DNA from 2 places in the Saccharothrix sp. CB00851 genome. Region 2 is predicted to be linked to the other one. Evidence: riboswitches for the same ligand, from Rfam matches in the RefSeq annotation. Region 2 holds a riboswitch; the other holds the start of a gene.
The links. Region 2 has a riboswitch for S-adenosylmethionine ahead of A6A25_RS29310 (methionine ABC transporter ATP-binding protein). Riboswitches for the same ligand answer to the same signal wherever they lie in the genome.
Positions count from the first base shown of each region.

Region 1: linked by a shared signal. The riboswitch ahead of A6A25_RS40475 (aminotransferase class V-fold PLP-dependent enzyme) and the one ahead of A6A25_RS29310 (methionine ABC transporter ATP-binding protein) in region 2 are both predicted to bind S-adenosylmethionine.

Region 1 is NZ_LWLC01000065.1:153,921-161,243, reverse strand. Features, by position in the region: gene A6A25_RS40485 (RluA family pseudouridine synthase) at 1-659, opposite strand, end outside; gene lspA (signal peptidase II) at 656-1,243, opposite strand; gene A6A25_RS40475 (aminotransferase class V-fold PLP-dependent enzyme) at 1,267-2,586, opposite strand; SAM riboswitch class IV at 2,622-2,735, opposite strand; gene A6A25_RS40470 (potassium/proton antiporter) at 2,800-4,272, opposite strand; gene A6A25_RS40465 (DUF167 domain-containing protein) at 4,451-4,732, opposite strand; gene A6A25_RS40460 (TetR/AcrR family transcriptional regulator) at 4,725-5,273, opposite strand; gene A6A25_RS40455 (RNA polymerase sigma factor) at 5,374-5,934, shown strand; gene A6A25_RS40450 (RNA polymerase sigma factor) at 6,033-6,599, shown strand; gene ileS (isoleucine--tRNA ligase) at 6,680-7,323, opposite strand, start outside.
Region 2 is NZ_LWLC01000034.1:113,130-120,452, reverse strand. Features, by position in the region: gene A6A25_RS29330 (ABC-F family ATP-binding cassette domain-containing protein) at 1-1,012, opposite strand, end outside; gene A6A25_RS29325 (4-(cytidine 5'-diphospho)-2-C-methyl-D-erythritol kinase) at 1,113-2,078, opposite strand; gene A6A25_RS29320 (MetQ/NlpA family ABC transporter substrate-binding protein) at 2,210-3,016, opposite strand; gene A6A25_RS29315 (methionine ABC transporter permease) at 3,045-3,728, opposite strand; gene A6A25_RS29310 (methionine ABC transporter ATP-binding protein) at 3,725-4,735, opposite strand; SAM riboswitch class I at 4,939-5,031, opposite strand; gene rsmA (16S rRNA (adenine(1518)-N(6)/adenine(1519)-N(6))-dimethyltransferase RsmA) at 5,118-5,996, opposite strand; gene A6A25_RS29300 (resuscitation-promoting factor) at 6,164-7,323, opposite strand, start outside.

The sequences.
Region 1 (7,323 bases), on a different contig from region 2:
GCCTCCACCACCTCGTAGTGCGTGATGCTCGGCTTGCCGTTGGCCATCACGGCGAACTTGTAGTCGTGCTTGGGGTGCCGGTCGATCGGCGCGTCGATGGTGCCCTTGATCGGGTCCGGGTGGCCCTGCACGAGCGCGTGGTAGAGCTTGTCGACCGTGCGCTCCTTGAACGCGTGCTTCAACGCCGAGTAGGCGCTCTCGCTCTTGGCCACCACCATGACGCCGGTCGTGCCGACGTCCAGCCGGTGCACGACGCCCTGCCGCTCGGCGGCACCCGAGGTGGCGATCCGGATGCCGGCCGCGGCCAGGCCGCCCACCACGGTCGGACCGGTCCAGCCGGGGCTGGGGTGCACGGCCACGCCGACGGGCTTGTCGACCACGATCACGTCGTCGTCCTCGTGCAGGATGTCCAAGCCCTCCACGGGCACGGCCTGCACCTGCACCGGGCGTTCCGGCTCGGGCAGGGTGACCTCCAGCACGGAGCCGGCGACCAGGCGGTCCGACTTGCCGGCGGGCTGCCCGTCGAGCACGACGTCACCCGACTCGGTCAACGCCGCGACCACCGTGCGGGACAGGCCGAGGAGCTTGGCCAGCCCGGCGTCGACCCTCATCCCGTCCAGGCCATCGGGCACGGGAAGGGTCCGGTAGTCGCCACTCATGCGTTCTTCTCCGACTTCGAGCTGGGCTTCTTCTCGACGCGCGTGCCGTCGTAGTCGCGTTGGAGCAGAGCCATCAGCACGATCACGCCGCCACCCACGCAGATGGCGGAGTCGGCCAGGTTGAACACGGGGAAGAAGTTGCCCCACGGGTCGAGGACGGAGATGAAGTCGACCACGCCGCCGCGCAGCGGGCCGGGACCGCGGAAGATCCGGTCGACCAGGTTGCCCGTCGCGCCGCCCAGCACCAGGCCGAGGCCGATGGCCCAGCCGACCGACCGCAGCCGGCGCGCGATCCACAGGATGAACACGACCACGCCGGACGCGATCAGGGCGAGGATCACCGTCCAGCCCTCGGCCAGGCCGAACGCGGCGCCGGTGTTGCGGATCAGCGGCAGGTAGAGCAGGCCGCCGAACAGCTCGACCGGCTCGCGCCCCTCCAGCTCCTCGACCGCGATGATCTTGGTGATCAGGTCGAGCGCCAGCACCACCGGGGCGATCACGGCCAGCAAGAGGACCCGTCGCTTGGGCAGCGGTGCGTCCGGCTGGTCCGGCGTGTCCGGCTCGGTGTTGGGATCGGTGCTCACCGGGCCATTGTCCAGTATCGGAGTCAGCGCAGGAACGGCGGGAGCGCGCGCCGGTCGTCCAGAGGGGCCCAACGGCCGTCGCGGAGCTCGTACTCCCACCGCGAACCCTCCACCACGAGCGTGCGCAACGCGGCCACGAACCGGTCCACGTGCTCCTCGGTGGTACCCAGCCCGAGGGACGCCCGCAGCGCCCGGTCACCGTGCGTGAGGCGGTGCACGGCGACGTGGGCGCAGAACGCCCCATCACGCACGCCGATGCCGTGCTCGGCGGACAGCGCGGCGGCCAGGTAGCCGGCGTCCTGACCACCGACGGTGAAGCTCACCACACCCACCCGGTCGTGGTCCGACCCGAACAGCGCCAGTTCGTGCACACCCGGCACGATCTTCAGGCCCGCGCGCAGCCGCTCCAGCAGGACGCGCTCGTGCTCGGTGGTCTGCTCCCAGTGCCTGCTCAGCACGTCGCACGCCACGGCCAGGGCGTGCACGCCCACCACGTTCGGCGTACCCGCCTCGTGCCGCTCGGGCACCGCCGACCAGGCCACGCCCAGCCGGTCGCCGTGGTCGGTGACGCGGGCCGTCGCGCCGCCGCCCACCAGGTACGGCTCGGCGGCCTGCAGCCAGTCGGACCGGCCGACCAGCACCCCGGCGCCGAACGGCGCGTAGACCTTGTGCCCCGACAGCACGGTGTAGTCGACGTCCAGCGCGCGCACGTCCACCGGCCGGTGCGGCGCGAGCTGGGCGGCGTCCAGGGCGATCCGGGCGCCGTGCCGGCGGGCCACCCGCGACAGCTCGGCCACCGGCCAGACCTCACCGGTCACGTTGGACGCGCCGGTCACCACGACCAGCCGCGGGCCGACCGGTGCCGCGCGCAGCGCCCGGTCCAGCTCCAGCACCGCCTGGGCGGGTGAGTCGGGGGTGCGCAGGTGACGCACGTTCGGGCCGCGCCAAGGCAGCAGCGCGGCGTGGTGCTCGGTGTCGAAGAGAATCACGGCGGTGTGCCTGGGCACGCTCCTGGCCAGCAGGTTCAGCGCGTCGGTGGTGTTGCGGGTGAACACGACGGCGTCGCTGTCCCGGGCACCGAGGAACCGGCGCACCGACGCACGTGCCTGCTCGTAGACCTTGGTGCTGACCTGCGAGGCGTAACCCGCGCCCCGGTGCACGCTGGCGTACCAGGGCAGCAGCTCGTCCACCGCGTCACGCACCTGCTCCAGGCACGGCGCGCTGGCCGCGTGGTCGAGGTTGGCGTACTCGACGCGCTCGCCGGTCACCAGCGGCACGCGCAGCGACGAGACGACGACGCGGGGCAAAGCGGCGACTGCGGTGCGGGGAACTGCGACGGTCATGACGCCCTCCGGGGGTCCGGGACCCCACCCGTGGAGGCCCGCGCTTGCCGGACGCCCTGCGCGCCGGCCAGGTCCTCACCAGGGGCACCCCACCGCGGTAGGAGGGTTGCCGGCCAGCAAGCCTGGGCTTAGCGCTGGCACTCATGACCTTCGGCACCGAAGTTAACCCAGGCCGCCGCGCGCCGTCGAGGGGCGTTCACATCCTGGGAGCCGTCACGGCAGGCCGACGTCGCCCTTCCAGCGGGCGAACCGGCCCGCCCGGTCGACGGCCCGGATGCGCTGCTCGGTCGCCGTGCGCATGGCCTCCGTGCACACCACGAGCAGCTGGTCGTGCTCCTGCAGCCGGGTCGTCGGCTGCGGGGTGAAGCCGTTGTCGTCGCGCACGACGAGGCTGACCGAGGAGCCCGGCGGCAGCCGCAGCTCCGACAGGTACACGCCGTGCAGCTTGGAGCCCGGCTGGATGCGGACCTGGAGCAGCTCCGCGCCCAGCTGGTCCAGCGCCGACGAGTCGACCTGCACCTCGTGCGCCTCGCCGGACTTGACCAGCCGGAGCCACTTGGCCAGCCACGGCAGGGTCGTGCCCTGCACCACGGTCAGCACCACCACCAGCACGAACACCGCGTCCACCAGCTGTTGCGCGCCGGCCACGCCCTGGATCAGCGGCAGCAGGGCGAACACGATCGGCACCGCGCCGCGCAGCCCCGACCAGGAGATGAACACCTGTTCACGCCACGGCACGCGGAACGGCAGCGCGGCGCACAGCACCGACAGCGGCCGGGCCAGCAGCACCAGCACCGCGCCCGCGACCAGGGCCGGTACCAGCGCGTCGAGCAGCCGGTCGGGCGAGGCGTACAGGCCGAGCAGCACGAACAGCCCGATCTGCGCGATCCAGCCCAGACCCTCGGCGAACGACAGGGTGTCCGCGCGGTGCGGCAGGCGGGCGTTGCCGAGCACGAGGGCGGCGATGTAGACGGCCAGGAAGCCGGACGCGTGCGCGAGGTCGCCGACGGTGTAGGCGAGCAGGCACACGGCGACCGTGGCCAGCGGGTACAGGCCGGTGGCGGGCAGGGCGGCCCGGCGCAGCGCGACACCGCCGACCCAGCCGAGCACGATCCCGATCACACCGCCCGCGATCAGCTCGTAGAGCATGAGCAGCGGCGCCGTCCAGGTGATGGGATCGGGCGACGCGAGCAGCACGACGGCGATGTAGACCGGCGCGTCGTTGATGCCGGACTCCAGCTCCAACGCGCCGATGAGCCGCTTGCCCACGCCCACCCCGCGCAGCACGCTGAACACGGCCGCGGCGTCGGTGGACGACAGCACCGCCCCCCACAGCAGCGCCGTGCGCCAGTCCATGTCCAGCAGGAAGTGCAGCGCGAACCCGGTGACCGCGATGCTCACGCCGACGGCCACCGTGGACAGGGTGATGCCCAGCCCCAGCGCCGGTTTCACCGCGCTCCACCGCGTGGTCAGCCCGCCCTCGGTGAGGATCAGCACGAGCGCGACCGTGCCCAGCGAACGGGTCAGGTCGGCGTCCTCGAACTGGATGCCCACCACGGCCTCGCCGAGCAGCACCCCGATGCCGAGGTAGAGCAGGAGGGACGGCAGACCGAGCCGGATCGACACCCTGACCGCGATGACCGAAAGCAGGAGAACCGCGGCGGCGATGCCGAGGAAGTCCGTCACACCGCCCACTCGACCTCCAGGCCGTCGTCACCGCGACATCACTCGACGGGGTCATTCTCCCTGGTGACACCGAAATGGACGAATCCGGCACGCCACACGGCACCACGCGGCACCACGCACCGTCACCAGCCGGAAGTTCTCCGGCCCCGCACCGTCCACAGCGGACGTTTGTGCGCGCTCAGCTGTCGAGCAGCCGCGCCAGCACCTCGGCGGCGTCGGCCGGGGCGGGGTCGACCCGCACGACCTTGTCCCGGCCGCGCTCGCCCGCGACCACCTCGACGTCCTGCCTGCGCACGCCGAACGCCTTGGCCAGCGCCTTGCGCACGGCCTCGTTCGCCTTGCCCTCCACGGCGGGCGCGGCGACCGCGACGACCAGCGCGCCGTCACCCCACCGACCGCCGACGGCCTCTCGCTTCGCGCCCGGCTTCACCCGAATTCCGAACCGGAACGCCTCAGGCACGGCACATCACGATGGTCAGCGTCTCCTCCAGCAGCGTGCGCCTCCCCTTGACCACGTGCGGGGTGGACGACATCAGCTGGGCCTGTCCCAGGTAGACCGAGTACGCGAGCACGGCCCGCTGGTGCGCCACGTCGGCGTCGAACCCGAGTTGGCCGAACAGGTCCTCCATGTAGGCGATGCGGCGCTCGGTGACGCGACCCAGCACCGGCGCGACCGCCGGGTCGTCCTTGGCGGCGAGCATGGCCAGTTCCACCGCGCTGTCCTCGACGCTCTCCAGCACGGTGCCGAACAGCAGCCGCAGCTTCTCCAGCGGTTCCACCGCCGACTCGACCAGCTCGATCACGGACTCGGTGTGCTCGCGCTCCCAGCGTTCGAGGGTGGCCTTGAGCAGGGCTTCCCGGTTGGGGAAGTGCCAGTAGGCGCTGCCCTTGGTGGCGCCGATGCGCGCCGCGAGCGGTTCCACCGCGACCGCGGCCACCCCGCCTTCCGCCAGCGCTTGCAGGGCCACCCCGGTCCAGTCGTCGCGCGTTCGCCGTGCCACAGCTCCATACGCTACCGTACGGTAACGACGGCGCGGATTTCCTCCACAACCCCCGGTCTCGTCCGTCTACCGGTTACCGGGACCAGAGGGGGGAGGGTTCGTGACGCCGGAGGATCCCGACGACCACGCGGCCACCTTCAGCGACTTCTACCACCGCGAGCGCACCAGGCTGTTCCGCTTCGCGGCGGTGATGTCGCCGCACCTGGACCACGAGTCCGCGGTGCAGGAGGCGTTCGTCGGCGCGTGGCGGCACTGGCCGGTGATCGCTCCCGGGTCCAGGCGTGCTTGGCTGGTGAAGACGATCCGCAACCTGCTGGTGGACCAGGCCCGTCGGCGGGAGCGGCCGGGCGACCTGACCGACGAGGTGGTCGCCCGGCAGCGCGGCACGTACCGGATCCTGGTGCCCAAGCAGCGGGACGCCGAGACGTGGCACGAGCTGGTCAGCACGCTGGCGGCGGTGGCGAACCTGCCGGACCACCTGCGCACCGCGCTGGTGCTGCGGTTCTGTGACTTCGCCGACGACGAGATCGCCGACGTGCTGGGGTGCAGGCGGGCGTCCGTGCGGCGGTACGTGTCGCAGGCGCGGGCGCTGGTCAGCGAGCAGGTCGGCAACGAGGAGCGACGGGTGCGCGGCTCCCAGCGCGGGAAGGAGACGTCATGACCGACGAGTTGGACCCCCGGCTGGACCACCTGCGCGCCGAACTGGCCGAAGCCATCCCGGAGGACCCCGGCACGGACGACCTCGGCGTAGCCGCGATCATGGCCCAGGCGTCGAGGTACGAGCGGCAGGCGGCGCTGGTCGTGGCCGCACGGTCCGGTTCACGGGAGGCGCTGGACTCCCTGGTGGCCGAGCTGACCCCGTTGGTGTGGCACGTGGCCAGGGGCAACGGACTGGACCAGGCCACCGCCGAGGACGTCGTGCAGACGGTGTGGCTGAGCCTGCTGCGCCACCTGGACCGCCTGGCCGAGCCCAGGGCCGTGGCCGGCTGGCTGATCGTCGCCACCCGCCGCGAGGCCCAACGCGCCTGGCGCGACCTCAACGGCCGCCCGGCTTTGTCCACCGACTCCGCCATGGACCTCCCCGACGACCGCTGGCTACCGGAACCGGAAGCCCTGCGCGACGACCGCGACCGCCGCCTCTGGCACGCGTTCAACTCCATGCCACGCCGTTGCCAGGAACTGCTCCGCCTGACCGTCCTGGCAGGCCGCGCCGAGTACCGCGCCGTCGCCGAGGCCCTCGCCATGCCCCGCGGCTCGATCGGCCCGACCAGGGGCCGCTGCCTGAACCAGCTGAAAGCCCGGTTGGAACAGGACGACCTGCGATAGCCGTCCGGCGAGGACGTGCTCCCGCTCTTCTGAGCTTTCAGCACATCCTCGCCGGCTACCGGGCTACCGGGTCAGGCCGATCAGACCCGGGTGACCGAGACCCGGACCTTCTGGCCGTCACCGACGACACCGTCCGAGCCCTCGGCCACCTCGCCGTAGGAGACCGACTCGGCCAACGTCTCCTCCTTGATGAACGCCTCGAACCGGCGCACCGCGTCCTCCACCGCCGCCGGCAACTGCAGCGTCAACGCGATCCGGTCCGACACGTCCAGGCCGGCGTCCTTGCGCGCCTGCTGCACCACGCGCACCAGATCACGCGCGACGCCCTCGGCCGCCAGCTCCTCCGTGACCACGGTGTCCAGCACGACCAACCCGCCGCTGTTCGGCAACGCCGCCGTCGCACCCTGGTCGGTGGCGACCAGCCGCTGCTCGTACTCCTCCGGGAACAGCTCGATCCCGGCGGCCACGACGCGACCGTCCACCTCCTGCCAGTCACCGGCCTTCACGGCCTTGATGACCTTCTGCACGTCCGGCCCCAACCGCGGCCCGGCGGCGCGCGCGTTGACCGCCAGCTGGAAGTGGCCGTGCGCGTCCACGTCCGTGGTCAGCTCGACCTCCTTGACGTTGACCTCGTCCCGCAGCACCTCGGTGAACGCCTCCAGCTGCGCCACGTCCGCCGACGCGATCACCAGCTTCGCCAACGGCAACCGCACCCGCAGCTTGT
Region 2 (7,323 bases):
GCTCGCGCTCACCGGCCAACGCCCTGAGCAGCGTCGTCTTGCCCGACCCGTTCACGCCGACGATGCCGATCCGGTCACCCGGCCCGATCCGCCACGTCAGGTCGCGCACGAGCACCCGGTCGGGCACGGTCAGCGTCGCGTCCTCCAGCTCCAGCACGGTGCGCCCGAGCCGGCGCTTGGCGAACGCCAGCAGCTCGACCGAGTCGCGCGGCGGCGGCACGTCGGAGATCAACGCCTCGGCGGCGTCGATGCGGTAGCGGGGCTTGGACGTGCGGGCGGGCGCGCCGCGGCGCAGCCACGCCAGCTCCTTGCGGGCCAGGTTGCGGCGCTTCTCCTCGATCGCGTCGGCCAGCCGGGCGCGTTCGGCGCGGGCGAAGATCCAGTCCGCGTAGCCGCCCTCGTACTGCTCGACCTTGCCGTTGACGACCTCCCACGTGCGGCTGCACACCGTGTCCAGGAACCACCGGTCGTGTGTCACCACGACGAGTGCCGTGCGACGGGCCAGCAGGTGCTCGGCGAGCCACCGCACGCCCTCGACGTCGAGGTGGTTGGTCGGTTCGTCCAGCACGACCAGGTCCAGGTCCCGCACGAGCGCCGCCGCCAGCGCCACCCGCCGCCGCTCGCCACCGGACATCGTGCCCACCGGGGCGTCCATGCCGAACCCGGTGATGCCGAGGCCGTCCAGGATCGACCGCACCCGCGCGTCGGAGGCCCACTCGTGCTCGGAGGTGAACCCGAGCGGGTCGATCACGGCGTTGCGGACCGTGGAACCCTCGGGCAGCTCGGTGCGCTGCGTGACCACCGCCATGCGCAGGCCGCGGTTCTGGCTGACCCGTCCCTCGTCCGGTTCGGCGAGCCCGGCCAGCACTTCCAGCAGCGTCGTCTTGCCGCCGCCGTTGAGGCCGACGACGCCGATGCGGTCGCCTTCGCCGACTCCGAGGGACACGCCGTCGAGCAGCGGACGCACGCCGAACGACTTGGAGACGTTCTCCAAGTTGACCAAGTTGGCCATTTACCAGCACCTTCATCGAGAACGGGTGACCACGCGGTACGCCAGCCTAGCCATCGCGCCGGCGACGACACCCGGCCCGCACGGCAGAGCGGCGAGCAGGTCAGGCGTGCACCTCGGGCGGGATCGGGCGGGGTGCTTCCTCGGTGCCGATGACGCGCGCCCCGTGCACCGGGCCTTGCGCCACGCGCACCGTCCGGCAGACGCCCGCGCCCGCCAGTTCGGCGGCGACGCGCACCGCCGAGTCGCCGTCCGTGCAGAGGAACGCGCAGGTCGGACCCGAGCCGGACACCATGCCGGCCAACGCGCCCGCGTTCACGCCCGCGCGCAGCGTGCGGCGCAGGTTGGGGCGCAGCGAGACGGCGGCGGCCTGCAGGTCGTTGCCGAGGAGCAGCGCGAGCTGGCGCGGGTCGCCCGAGGCCAGGCCTTCGAGCACGGCTTCGGCCTCACCGACACGGGGCGGGTCGCCGTCCGCGCGCAGCCGGTCGAGCTCGTCGAACACCTCGGGCGTGGACAGACCGCGCCGGTCGAACGCGAGCACCCAGTGGAACGTGTGGCGGGACAGCACGGGCACGATCCGGTCACCCCGGTCGGTGCCGAGCGCCGTGCCGCCGTAGATGGCGAACGGCACGTCCGCGCCGATCTTGCCCGCGATGCCGGCCAGCTCGTCCCGGCTGATCTCCAGCCGCCACAGCGAGGCCAGGCCGACCAGCGTCGCCGCCGCGTCCGCGCTGCCACCCGCCATGCCACCGGCGACCGGGATGGACTTGCGGATGACGACGCGGACCTTCGGGTCGTCCGGGTCGCGGCCGACGTGCTGGGCCAACGCCCGCACCGCCCGCCAGGCCAGGTTGGACGCGCCGGTGGGCACCGAGTCGGCGCCCTCACCGTGCACCTCGACACCGGGGTCCTCGGCGATGGCGACGGTCACCTCGTCGGTCAGGGACAAGGCCTGGAAGATCGTCACCAGGTCGTGGTACCCGTCCGCGCGGAGGTCGCCTACGGCCAGGTGCAGGTTGACCTTGGCCGGGACGCGGACGGTGACCGGGGGTGGGACGACAGCGAGCACGCCATGAAGCGTACGGGCGTTTCCGGGTAGCTCGCTGCCACTGACCGCTGACCTGCGGTGAAACGCACGTCAGGTGCCTCCGTTCGCGTCCCGGGACCGGCTACCGCGAGTCACGGGTCGGTGGACAGGGGTCAGACGGAGAGGACGGAGCCGGCGAAGGTTTCCTTGATGTAGTCCTTGACCTGCTGGGACTGCAGGAGGGCGAGCAGGTCCTTGACGCGCTGGTCGTCCTTCAGCTCGACCCTGGTGACCAGGCCGTTCGCGTTGGGGTTGCCCTCGGTCTTCTCCAGGACCAGTGCGTCAGTCGACGGCTTCAGGCCCGCGTCGATGGCGTAGTTGCCGTTCACGACGGACGCGTCGGTGTCGTCCAGCGAGCGCGGCAGCTGGGCGGCCTCCAGCTCGACGAACTCCAGGTTGCGGGGGTTCTCCGCGATGTCACGGATGGTCGCCGTCTTCTCCTTGCCCGGGATCACCTTGATCAGCCCGTTGGCCTGGAGCAGCTGCAGGCCCCGGGCTTCGTTCGTGGCGTCGTTGGCCACGGCCACCCGGCCGCCGGACGGCAGGTCGGCCAGCGACTTGTGCTTCTTCGAGTACACGCCGAGCGGTTCGAGGTGGACCGGGCCGATCCACTCCAGCGGCGCGCCGCTCTCCGCCTTGAACGTGTCCAGGTAGGGCACGGTCTGGAAGTAGTTCGCGTCCAGCGACCCGTCGACCAGCGCGACGTTCGGCTGCACGTAGTCGGTGAACTCCACGACCTCGATCTTCAGGCCCTTCGACGCGGCCAGGTTGTCCGCGACGTAGCGCAGCACCTGGGCGTGCGGGACGGGGCTCACGCCGACCTTAAGGGGTGCGTTCGGGTCGGACGCGGCCCCGGTGTCGCCACTACCGCAGCCCACTGCGGTCAGCAGCACGGCGAGCAGGGCAGCACGAATACGCATTTCGTTCCTTAGGTGAGGAGAAAGACGATCAGACGGACGCGGTGCGGCGGCGGTCGACGCCGCGGGCCACGCGGTTGGTGGTGAACTGGATCAGGGTGGCGATGACGGCCAGCACGACGACCGTGCTCCACAGGTAGCGGTCGTTGAAGCGCTGGTAGCCCATGCGCACGGCGAGGTCGCCGAGGCCGCCGCCGCCGACCACGCCGGCCATCGCCGAGTAGCCCAGCAGGGCGATCGCGGTGACGCCGACGGCGTTGACCAGCGCGGGCAACGACTCGCGGAGCAGCACGCTGCGCACGATCCGCAGCGTGGACGACCCGGTGGTGACGGCGGCCTCGACCACCGACACGTGCACCTCGGCCAGCACGTTCTGGACCAGCCTGCCGACGAACGGGATCGCGCCGACGGCCAGCGGCACGATGGCCGCCGTGGGTCCGATGGTGCTGCCGAGCAGCAACCTGGTCAGCGAGGTGAGCACCACCAGCAGGACCAGGAACGGCATGGAGCGGCCCAGGTCCACGACGAACCCGAGGACCTTGTGCAGCACCGGCCGGGGCTTCAGCCCACCGGGCGCGGTGAGCTGGAGCCAGATGCCGACGGGTGCGCCGAGCAGAACAGCGATCAGGGTGGAGACGACCACCATGTACAACGTCTCGCCGGTGGCTACCAGCACGTCGTCGAACACGATGGACCAGGGTGTTGCAGACCTCACGCAGCTACTCCCTGCGGACCCGACAGGGTCCGTCGCACCGAGCCGCCCGCTTCCGAGATCCACTCCAGCGCCGAGTCCGCGCGCTCACCCTTGAGGCCGACGCGGAACCGCGCCACCGGGGTCTCGCCGAGCCGGGTCAGGCCGCCGCCGAGCAGGTTCAGCTCGACACCGAACCGGCTGGTCGCCTCGGGCAGCAGCGCGCCGACGGCGGCGAAGCCGATCAGCACGACGTCCGCGACCCGGTCGAACGAGCCTTCCAGCGCCGGGTTCTGGTCCACGGCGGGCAGCAGGGACGAGGCCGTGCGGCTGGTGGCGTCGGACACCAGGTCCAGCACCTTGCCGTGCTCGACCACGCGGCCGTCCTCCAGCACCGCGACGTCGTCGCAGATCCTGCGGACCACGCCCATGTCGTGCGTGACGACGAGGACGGTGACGCCCAGTTCGGCGCGGGCCCGGTCCAGCACGGTGAGCACCGAGCCGGTGGTGTCGGGGTCGAGCGCGGACGTCGGCTCGTCGGCCAGCAGCACGGACGGCGACGCGGCCAGGGCGCGGGCGACCGCGATCCGCTGGCGCTGGCCGCCGGAGAGCTGGTCGGGGTAGGAGCCGGCCTTGTCGGTCAGGCCGACCAGGTCGAGGAGTTCGGCGACGCGGGTGCGGCGCTGCGGCCCGGCCACGCCCGCGGCCTCCAGCGGCAGCGCGACGTTGCCCGCGGCGGTGCGCTGGCGCAGCAGTGAGTCGCCCTGCGGCACGACGCCGATCTGCCGGCGGGCGGCACGCAGGGCGGTGCCGTCGAGGGAGACGAGGTCGGTGCCGTCGACGCGGATCGCACCGCTGTCGGGGCGCTCCAGGAGCGCGACGCACCGGGCCAGGGTGGACTTGCCCGCCCCGCTGGGGCCGACGACGCCGAGCACGGTGCCCGCGGCGACGTCCAGGTTCACGCCGTCCAGCGCGCGAACCTGCCCGGTACTCCCGGGGAAGGTCTTGGTGAGGTTCTCGACAGTGATCACGTTTCGCTCCACGACAGCATGCGGCGCGCACGCTGGTGGCGTGCGTGACCGACGGCTCAGCTCAGAAAGGTGTCCTGAATGAAGGACGCGAGGATTCGAAGGCGCCCAGGGCTGCTAGCGGCAGCTGCGACAGGCTGACGACGTGCGGCGGCCGTGGTCGACGACCCGCCGGCGGGTGAGCATTCGCATCCTGGGCACGTGATCCTCCATCGATCCTGGCTGAAGCACCTGCCCCCATGGAGGGGTGGTTGCTGCGGCGTCGTAGAGCCAGGTCTCTCGGCCGCTCGGGATGGCACCACGAGTAGACCTGACCGAGCCTCGCTGACGCAAGCCTGAAACCGGATCGTCCGGCAAATCACACTTTCGGCCGAAAGATCATCGACTACCGAGGGGACGCGGCCTCGGCTATCCGGATGAAGTCACTGACGGCCAGTTGTTCGCCGCGCACCGCCGGGTCCACGCCCGCGGCGACGAGCAGCCGCTGGGCCTCGGCGGCCGAACCCGCCCAGCCGGACAGCGCGCCGCGCAGCATCTTGCGCCGCTGCGCGAAAGCGGCGTCCACCAACGAGAACAGCCGTTTCGGGTCCACAGTGGACAGCGGTGGGTGGCGCTCGAACGCGACCAGCGCGGAGTCCACGTTCGGCACGGGCCAGAACACCGAGCGCGGCACCGGGCCGGCCCGGCGGGCGTCGGCGTACCAGGCGAGCTTCACGCTGGGCACGCCGTAGACCTTGCTGCCGGGACCGGCGGCCATCCGGTCGGCGACTTCGGACTGCACCATCACCAGGCCGGTGCGCAACGACGGCAGCACGGCCAGCAGGTGCAGCACGACGGGCACGGCCACGTTGTAAGGCAGGTTCGCGACCAGGGCGGTCGGGGCGGTCGGGAGCTGGTCGGGTGTGACGCGCATCGCGTCCTCGTGCACGACGGTCAGCCGGTCGGCGAGGTCGGGCGCGCGCTCGGCCACCGTGACGGGGAGGCGGTCGGCGAGCACCCCGTCGATCTCCACGGCCACCAGCGCGCGGCAGGAAGGCAGCAACGCCAACGTCAGCGAACCCAGGCCGGGGCCCACTTCGAGGACCACGTCGTCCGGGCGCAGGTCGGCGGCCGACACGATGCGCCGCACCGTGTTGGGGTCGTGCACGAAGTTCTGCCCCAGCTTCTTGGTGGGGCGGATGTCCAGCTCGGCGGCCAGCCGACGCACGTCGGCCGGCCCGAGGAGGTGGCTCCCCGAACCGGCCGACGTCGAATCCTCAGTCACCCGTGCATTCTCCACCACGTCACGCACGCCCCTGGACCACCACGCGAGGTCGCGTCGATCGTTCGCGACTCATTTTCCGGCGATCACGCTTTTCGATCGTCGGAAAATCAGGCGCGAACGATCGACTTCCAGGCGACCGAGCCCGCCGTCTGCGGAGCAGCGGCAATCTAGGGGAGGCCCAGCTTCTGCTGGCAGTGGGGCCAGGCCGAGTAGCCGCCGCGCGCGTCGCGCAGCTTCGTCGCCACCGCGATCTGCTGCTCGCGGGTCGCCTGGTGCGGGTACGCGGCGTACTGGCCACCGCCGTAGGCGTCCCACGTGCCCTTGTTGAACTGCAGGCCGCCGTAGTAGCCGTTGCCGGTGTTGATGGCCCAGTTGCCGGTCGCCTCGCAGTAGGCCAGCCGGTCCCAGATCTCGCCGTCCGGCGGGAGCTTGGTGCCGACCTTGACCTTCTTGGGCTTCGGCTCCTTGGTGACCTTCGCGCCCAGCTTCTCGCGGCCGACCTCGGCGCCGTTCTTCACGGTGACGCGGTAGGTGACGATCTGCTCGCCGGCCTCGCCCGGGTCCAGGACCTCTTTCTGGCCCTTCATCATCGTGTCGTCCTTGACCTCCTCGACGGGCGGCTGGATGGCCTCCGTCGCGTTGATCACCGACACGCCGGTGCGCGTGATGTGGACCTCGGCGCCGTTGGTGACGCGCAGGTCCATCGCCGTTTCGAGCTTGTCGTCCGGGCCGAGCGTGAGGTTCTCGTTCTTCAGCAGCTCCTCGACGGTCACGGCCGTGGTCTGCAGCTGCCGGGGCGCGTTGCCGCCGTCGTAGAGCGTGATGGTCTTGAGGCTCTTGACCTCGAGCGAGAGGCCGCTGAGGGGCACGTCCATGCCGCGGTCGTGCGAGAGCCACGCGCCCTCGTCGTTGACCTGCATCTGGTCCAGCGCCTCGTCCACGGTGACCGAGCGGACCCAGCCCTCGCGCTGCTCGCCGTCGACCGTCATCTTCACCAGCCGGCCGCGGTCCAGCGAGATCTTCCCGCCGTCGCCGACCTTCGCCTGGGGTGACGGGCTGAGCGCGTCGTGCTCGCCGATCGTGATGCCCTCGTCGGCGAGGATCTCGCCGACCGTGGACTCGTAGGTGCGGACGGTCTTGGCTTCACCGTCGACGTCGACCGTGACGGACTTGTCCATCGCGATCGCGGTGGCACCGCCACCGGAGATGGTCACCAGCACGGTGGCGACCGCGGCCTTGAGGAAACGCCGCTTCCACTTCCCCGCGGCTTCGACCAGGGCGGCCGGCGGGGCGTCGGGCCGCTCGGCGGCCAGTGCGCCCGCGACCC